One region of the Kribbella sp. CA-247076 genome, then DNA from elsewhere that is predicted to be linked to it. Evidence: riboswitches for the same ligand, from Rfam matches in the RefSeq annotation. Region 1 holds a riboswitch; the other holds the start of a gene.
The links. A riboswitch is a leader RNA that binds a small molecule or an ion and turns the genes downstream of it on or off. The one in region 1 is predicted to bind S-adenosylmethionine.
Positions count from the first base shown of each region.

Region 1 (4,134 bases):
CGACGCTGCCGCCGACGACGGTCCGCAGGCCGTTGCCGACGGCCCCCGGCAGGTCCCACCAGATGGCGGCGGCCACGACGACCGCCAAGCCGATCAGGAACAGGCCGGCGCCGTCGCGGCGGTGCTCTGGATCGAGGTCGCGGGCGCCGTTGCCGATCCCGCGGACCATGCTGCCGAGCAGGTGCGCGATACCGATCCAGACCTTCACGATGCCCCGGCCGAGGGCGATCATGGCGGCCGCGAACGGGCCCGGTCCGCTGTTTTTGGGCGTGCTGGTCCGCGCGGCGGTGGAGCCACCGCGCTTCGCGCTCTGCCCACGCTTCTGGGCGCCTGACGGACGGGAGCGTCCACCAGCAGCCGACCGGGCCGTACTCGGCCGGTTGGCTGCCGACTTCTGCGCCCGCGCCGGGGAAGACGTGCGGGTCGCCATGCTTAGCAGGCTACCCCGATTACCTCTCGAGTCACACGTGTCACACGCCGATCACGCTGCCCCATCCGTAGCGTCACGACGACGCCACCGCATCAGGTGCCAGAGGACGACGTACCCTCCGACCGCGGCCAGACCGCCGAAGACAAGCCCGGTCAGGGCCAGCCGCAAAGCGGTCTCACCGGCGAGTTCCTCGGCTCGTCCGACCTGTACGGCGGCCCCGGCGACACCCGCCGCGGTTGTGCCGGCGAGTACGACGTACCGAACCGAGGACGGCACCTGGTCGGTTGGATTCAGTGGCGCGGTCCGGCGGTACCAGCGGTAGAGCCAGATCGCCAGGATCAGGCAGCCGCCGACCGTGCTGACGTACTGGAGGACGCGGTTGACGTCCCAGGTGGCGGTCACCTCGGCGCGGAAGAAGTCGGGGAACCGGCGGACGAAGTAGCCGTCGCCGTGGGTGAAAGAATCCCAGACCACGTGGGTGAGGGCGCCGAGGACGGCGGAGACGGTGGTCCAGAACAGGACGATGATCGTGAGGCGCGGCGGGACAGGGAGACGGGCAGCGACACCGGCGGGAGCGAGGGCTGCGAGTGGGCGCCTGATCAGCAGGTGGAAGACCGTGAGGAGGATCAGCGCGATCAGCGGGTCGAGCCAGAAGGCCGACGAGAACTCGTGGGTGAGGGTCAGCGTCAGGCTGCCGTGGATCTGCTGGGTCGCGAAGCGGTAGAGCGGATCGAGATACAGCAGGTCCGGCGCCACCGCGCCCGCGACCAGTGCCGAGGCGACCAGCGGGCGCCGGGCGAGTGGCAGGACGGCGGCCGGGTGCGCGAGCGTGAACGGCATGGGCCGGAGCTTAGAAGCTCCCAAGGTCGTCGCCAGAGGCAACAATCAGGCGTCGTGCCGTCGAGCAGCTCCGGTCGACGTCAGGCGTCCGGTCGACATCAGTCGTCAGGTGACGTCAGGCGTCAGCGTCAGGCGTCAGGCGCCGGTCGTGCCGTCGAGTTGTTCGCGGAGGAGGTCGGCGTGGCCGCAGTGGCGGGCGTACTCGCCGATCAGGTGGATGTAGATCATCCGGAGCGTCGACTCCGTGCCCTTGAAGGTGAACCGCTCGTCGAGCGAGCGTCCGGCCGCGGCCTCGTCGGACAGCTTCCACTCCGCGATCAGCCCTTCGTACTCCGCTTCGGCGCGCGCGGGATCGATCAGCTCGAAGTCCGCGTCCTTGCCGAGCTCGGGCGGAAAGACGGGGTCGGCCGGTTCGGTGGCGAAGTGGATCCGGAACCAGATCCGCTCCACCTTGGTCAGGTGCCGGATCAGCCCGAGCAGCGACAGGTTCGAGGGCGGCGACGGCCGCTCCGCCAGCTGTTCCGCGGTCAGGCCGGCGCACTTGAACAGCAAGGTGGTGCGGTAGAAATCCAGGTACCCCCGGAGCAGCTCGGACTCGGGCGCCGTCAGTGAACCGTCCGGGCGTTCGACGGCAGGTGCTGTCCAGGTCATGCGTTCCTCACTCGAAATCTGTCCACGATGTGTTCGCCAATCTCATCACATGAGATAGGCGCTGGCGTACCCCGTATCCCGTTCGTTACCGTCTTCGGCAGGTCATGAGTGCCAGCGCCAAGCCCCGGCTCGCTGGCCGGCAACCCTCCTCCGCGGTGGGGTGCCCCGGGTGAAGACCAGGCCGTGCGGATACCCCGTTCGGCAAGTGCGGACTTCCTGGGAGCAGCAGCATGTCGATCCTCTCCATCCTCGAGCCTGCCAGTACGACGACCCCGCGGCCCACCACCGCCCGGCTCGCGACCGGCAGCATCCCCGCCACCGTCGGCTCGGACCTGCTGGTCCCGCTGGCCGACGGCCGCGTCACCGACTACGCCAACTTCGACCACGGCGCGAGCGCTCCGTGTCTGGAGTCGGTCCGCGCCAGTGTCGAGGCCGCGCTGCCGTCGTACGCGTCGGTGCACCGTGGCAACGGGTACGCGTCCCGGATCACCACGCAGTGGTACGAGCGGGCGCGCGCCGAGGCGCACGCCTTCGTCGGTGCCCGCGCCGACGACCAGGTGATCTTCACCCGGCAGACCACCGACGCGCTCAACCTGCTCGCGCACACCCTCCCGGCGGACGCGACCGTGATCGTGTTCGAGTCGGAGCACCACGCCGCGCTGCTCCCCTGGCCGGCCGAGCGGACCGTCCGCCTCAAGGCCCCCAGAACGCCGAACGATGCCGTGAGCACCGTCGCCGACGCGCTCCGGAACGCGCCCGAGGGCCCGCGGCTGGTCGTCGTGACCGGCGCGTCCAACGTCACCGGTGAGATCTTCCCGGTCGCGGAGATCGCCGCCGTCGCCAAGGCCCACGGCGCCCGGGTCTGCCTGGACGCCGCACAACTCGCGCCGCACCGGCCGGTCGACATCGCCGAGCTCGACGTCGACTGGGTCGCGCTGTCCGGCCACAAGCTCTACGCCCCGTACGGCGCCGGCGCGCTGATCGGCCGCGCCGACTGGCTGGACGCCGCCGAGCCCTACCTGTACGGCGGCGGCGCGACCACCGCGGTCACCGACGATCTCGTGGTCTGGGCGACCGGCCCGGCGCGGCACGAGGGCGGCTCCCCCAACGTGATCGGCGCGATCGCCCTCGCCTCGGCCTGCGCCGCGATCAGCAAGCACCGGGACGCGATCGAGCAGCACGAGCGCAGCCTGCTCGCGCGGCTCCGTACCGGTCTCGCGCAGATTCCCGGCGTGACGACGTACTCGATCTTCGGCGCGGACGCCGACCGCGTGGGCACGGTCTGTTTCACCGTCGCCGGGCTGACCTCGACGCTGGTGTCGGCCGCGCTGAGCGCCGAGTACGGGATCGGTGTCCGGGACGGCAAGTTCTGTGCGCACCCGCTGGTCGGTCACCTGCTCGCCGACTCCCCCGAGCACGGCACCGCCGTCCGGGCGAGCCTCGGCCTCGGGACGACCCGGGAGCACGTCGACCGGCTCGTCGACGCCGTACGGACGCTGGCCACCAGCGGACCGCGGACGGAGTACGAGGAGTCGGCGCACGGCTGTCAGCCGGCCGACGACCCCCGCGACCTCCAGGCCCCGCGGATCTGGTGACCCACCCCTCCTACTGCTCAGGAGGAACCAGACCGACGTGCTCAGGTGGCACGAGACCTACGTGGTGAGCAGCGAACGCCAGTAGGTCCGCCCACTCGGACGCGATCATCGCAGCAGGCTTCCCGAAGCCGTGGCCGGTGTTGACCTCGACACGAGTCAAGACGGGTACGGAAGCGGACTGGGCGTGCTGCAACGCGGCGATGAACTTGTGGCTGTGCAACGGCACCACCCGGTCGTCGTGGTCACCGGTGACCACGAGCGTCGCCGGGTACGCCGTTCCGTCGCGCAACCGGTGGAGTGGCGAGTACGCCAGCAGGTCGGCGAACTGGTCGGGGTCGTCCGGGTGGCCGAAGTCCGAGACCCATGCCGCGCCCACCGTGAAGAGGTGGAAGCGAAGCATGTCCATCACGCCCACGCCCGGCAGCGCGACCGCGAACAGGTCCGGCCGCTGCGTCATCGCGGCTCCGACGAGCAGACCGCCGTTGCTGCGGCCGTGGATCGCGAGCTGCTCCGGAGTGGTGATCCCGGTGTCGCGAAGGTGCTCGGCGACCGCGATGAAGTCGTCGAAGACGTTCTGCTTGTTCTTCAGCCGGCCGGCGTCGTGCCACTCGCTGCCGT
Region 1 is NZ_CP192051.1:3,059,783-3,063,916, reverse strand. It holds gene ACQPYZ_RS14535 (DNA translocase FtsK 4TM domain-containing protein) at 1-430, opposite strand, end outside; gene ACQPYZ_RS14530 (DUF4184 family protein) at 482-1,270, opposite strand; gene ACQPYZ_RS14525 (DinB family protein) at 1,406-1,921, opposite strand; SAM riboswitch class IV at 2,022-2,135, shown strand; gene ACQPYZ_RS14520 (aminotransferase class V-fold PLP-dependent enzyme) at 2,152-3,516, shown strand; gene ACQPYZ_RS14515 (prolyl oligopeptidase family serine peptidase) at 3,527-4,134, opposite strand, start outside.

Region 2 (4,134 bases), 1.8 Mb from region 1:
TGCTCGTGTTCGTCGTCCGGCCGCTGATCGCGTGGCTGTCGCTCGCGGGCTCGGAGCTGCACCGCTCCGAGAAGTGGATGACGGCGGCCTTCGGGGTGCGCGGCGTGTCGTCGATCTACTACCTGGCGGCGGTCGGTGCGACGTTCGCGACCGACCTGCCGTGGTTGTGGGCGACGGTCGGCTTCACGATCGTGCTGAGCGTCGTTGTTCACGGCGTCGCGGCGACGCCGGCGATGCAGCTGCTCGATCTCCGCCGCGACCGGGCTTCCTGAGCGCCCCGGCGGGCGGCTCGGCGCCGTGACGGACGGCCGTGGCGGCGTGGATCCCGGCTGCGAAGTCCTTCAGTCCCTTGAACATGTCTCCATCGTCCGGGCTGCCGTCCCGGCGCAGAAGTGGCACTGAAGACGACTACCGCTAAGATTTTGACATATGAGTCAGCGCACCGTGTCAGTGCTCGCGTACGACGGGATGACGGCGTTCGAGGCCGGGATCGTGATCGAGGTGTTCGGGCTGGCCTGGCCGGACATCGACCAGCCCTGGTACGAGCTGAAGGTCTGCACCGAGACGCCGGAGCCGATCCGGGTGCTCGGCGGCGCGACGCTCAGCAGCCCGCACGGCCTGGACGAGTTCGCGGCCGCGGACACCGTCGTCATCCCCAGCGTCGCCGACCCACGCGGCGAGACCTCACCCGAGCTGATCGCCGCGCTCCAGCGCGCACACCGCCGCGGTGCGCGGATCGTCTCGATCTGCTCCGGCGCGTTCGCGCTCGCCGCGGCCGGCCTGCTCGACGGCCGCCGAGCGACCACGCACTGGCGGTACGCCGACCTGCTGCGCTCCCGCTACCCACAGATCGTCGTGGACCCGGAGCCGCTCTACACCGACGAAGGCGACGTACTTACCAGTGCGGGCTGTGCAGCCGGGCTGGACCTGGCGTTGCACCTGGTCCGCAAGGACTACGGCGCTGCGGTGGCGAACGCGGTCGCCCGTCGCCTGGTGATCCAGCCGTACCGGTCCGGCGGGCAGGCGCAGTACATCGAGTCCCCGGTGCCGCCCGACCCCGACGACACCGCGGTGGCCAGGAGCCTCGGCTGGGCGCTCGAACATCTCGCCGAGCCCATCGGCGTACCCGATCTGGCCCGGCATGCCGGCCTGTCGCCGCGGACGTACCTGCGGCACTTCACCAAGGCGACCGGTACGACGCCGGCGAAATGGCTGATCGCCCAGCGGATCCAGGCGGCCCTGACCATGCTGGAGACCGGGGACGCGCCGGTGGAGGAGATCGCGGTGGCGGCCGGATTCGCCACCCCGGTGACGTTCCGGCACCACTTCGCGAAGCAGGTGCACACGTCACCGTCGGCGTACCGGCGGACCTTCCGGGCCCGGCAGGGCTGAGATCCGCTGTCTCGGATGATGGGAACCGCAGACACCATATGGACCCGATTGGGTAATCTCGGGGGAGCTCATCCAGAGGGACTGAGGGAAACGGCCCGTTGACGTCCCGGCAACCCTCCCCGTCGAGACCCCGTCCGGGGCGACCTCACGAGGGAACGGTGCCAAATCCGTCCCGCGCCGAGATCCGGTGTCCGGGGAAGATGAGAGGGGAACCTCACTCATGAGCCTGACCGCCGCCACCCCCACCCTCCGCGAAGGTGCCTTCGGCAACGGTACGCACCTGAGCTGTCGCGCCTGTGGGGCGAAGTCGCCGCTCGGTCCGTTCTACGCCTGTACCGAGTGCTTCGGTCCGCTCGAGGTCGGGTACGACTTCCCGACGATCACCCGCGAGCACATCGAGGCCGGCCCCAAGAACATCTGGCGCTACCAGCCGCTGCTCCCCGTCCCGGCCGACGTGGCGAGCTTCCCGAACACCGAGCCCGGCTACACCCGGCTGATCGACGCCGGCAACCTCGCCCGCGAGCTCGGCCTGCGCAAGCTGTGGGTGAAGGACGACTCGGGCAACCCGACGCACTCCTTCAAGGACCGCGTCGTCGCGTCCGCCCTGAGCGCCACCCGCGAGCTCGGCATGAAGGTCTTCGCCTGCCCGTCCACCGGCAACCTGGCCAACGCCGTGGCCGCGGCCGCCGCCCGGGCCGGCATCCGCTCGGTCGTGTTCATCCCGCACGACCTCGAGCGTCCGAAGGTGATCACCACGGCCGTGTACGGCGGCACGCTGGTCGCCGTCGAGGGCAACTACGACGACGTGAACAAGCTGGCCTCGGAGATCGCCGGCGAGGAGGAGGGCTGGGCGTTCGTCAACGTCAACGTCCGCCCGTACTACTCCGAGGGCTCCAAGACGCTGGCCTTCGAGATCGCTGAGCAGCTCGGCTGGCGGCTGCCGCAGCAGATCGTCGTCCCGGTCGCCTCCGGCTCCCAGCTGACCAAGATCGACAAGGGCTTCACCGAGCTCGGCAAGCTCGGCCTGGTCGACGCCACCGACTACAAGGTGTACGGCGCGCAGGCCACCGGCTGCTCGCCGGTCGCGCAGGCCTTCCGGGACGGGTACGACGTGGTGAAGCCGGTCCGCCCGGACACGATCGCCAAGTCGCTCGCGATCGGGAACCCGGCCGACGGACCGTACGTGCTGGACGTCGCCCGCCGTACCGGTGGCGCGATCGAGGACGTCAGCGACGACGAGGTCGTCGAGGGCATCCAGTTGCTGGCCCGGACCGAGGGCATCTTCACCGAGACCGCGGGCGGGGTGACGGTCGCGACGCTGAAGAAGCTGGTCGAATCCGGTCAGCTCGACCCGGACGCCGAGACGGTGATCATCAACTCCGGCGACGGGCTGAAGACGCTCGACGCCGTGGCCGACCGGGTCGGCCCCAAGGTGACCATCCCCGCGTCGTACGACGCCTTCGTGAAGGCAGGCCTGCAGTGAGCGTGAGCGTTCGTGTCCCGACCATCCTGCGGCCCTACACCCAGGGCGCCTCGTCGGTCAGCGCCGAGGGCGCGACGCTGAGCGAGGTGCTCGAGTCGCTGGACAGCTCGTACCCGGGCATCAAGGGCCGCGTGCTCGACGAGTCCGGCGAGCTGCGCCGGTTCGTCAACGTGTACGTCGACAACGACGACGTCCGGTTCGCCGACGGCCTGCAGACCTCGATCAAGGACGGCGGCGAGGTCTCCATCATCCCGGCGGTCGCCGGCGGCTGACATCATGACCGGATGCGCGCGGTCGTAGTCACGCAGTACGGCGTCCTGCCGGTCGTCGAGCACGTTCCGGAGCCCGAGGTGGCGGCCGGTGGCGTCGTACTCCAGGTCGAAGCCACCGGCCTGTGCCGCAGCGACTGGCACGGCTGGATGGGGCACGACCCGGACATCGTCCTGCCGCACGTCCCCGGGCACGAGCTGGCCGGGACCATCGCGGCTGTGGGCGAGGGTGTCGACGGCTGGCAGGTCGGCGATCGCGTCACGACGCCGTTCATCTGCGCGTGCGGCACGTGCGAGCAGTGCCTCTCGGGGAACCAGCAGGTCTGCCCGAATCAGCTGCAGCCGGGCTTCAACTACTGGGGTTCCTTCGCCGAGTACGTCGCCCTGCCGTACGCGTCGGTGAATCTGGTCCGCCTGCCGGACGACCTTAGCTTTGACACCGCCGCAGGTCTTGGGTGCCGGTTCGCCACGTCATTCCGCGCCATCCGCCAGGTCGGGCGGGTCGTGGCCGGCGAGCGGGTGGCGATCTTCGGCTGCGGAGGCGTCGGACTGTCCGCCGTCATGATCGCCGCCGCCCTCGGAGCCGAGGTCGTCGCGATCGACACGAACCCGGATGCCCTTGAGTTGGCCCGTTCGTACGGGGCCTCTCAGGTTCTGCAGGCCTCGCCGACGACCGTCGACGACCTCCGCGACCTCGGTGGCGCCCACGTCACCATGGACGCGCTCGGGTCGAACGACATCGTCCAGCAGGCCCTCCTCGCCCTCCGCCCCCGCGGCCGCCACCTCCAGGTGGGCCTTCTCCCGTCCGGCGTACAACTGGACGTCAGCCGCCTGATCGGCCAGGAACTCGAATGGCTGGGCAGCCACGGCATGCCCGCCCACGCCTACCCCGAGATGCTCAACCTAGTTGCCACCGGCAACCTCAGCCCGGCCGACCTGATCACCCGCACAATCCCCCTGGCCGAAACCCCCACCGCCCTGGCAGCCCTC
Region 2 is NZ_CP192051.1:1,212,823-1,216,956, forward strand. It holds gene ACQPYZ_RS05770 (cation:proton antiporter) at 1-272, shown strand, start outside; gene ACQPYZ_RS05775 (GlxA family transcriptional regulator) at 430-1,392, shown strand; SAM riboswitch class I at 1,458-1,599, shown strand; gene thrC (threonine synthase) at 1,613-2,875, shown strand; gene ACQPYZ_RS05785 (ubiquitin-like small modifier protein 1) at 2,872-3,147, shown strand; gene ACQPYZ_RS05790 (zinc-dependent alcohol dehydrogenase family protein) at 3,160-4,134, shown strand, end outside.
Region 2: linked by a shared signal. The riboswitch ahead of thrC (threonine synthase) and the one ahead of ACQPYZ_RS14520 (aminotransferase class V-fold PLP-dependent enzyme) in region 1 are both predicted to bind S-adenosylmethionine.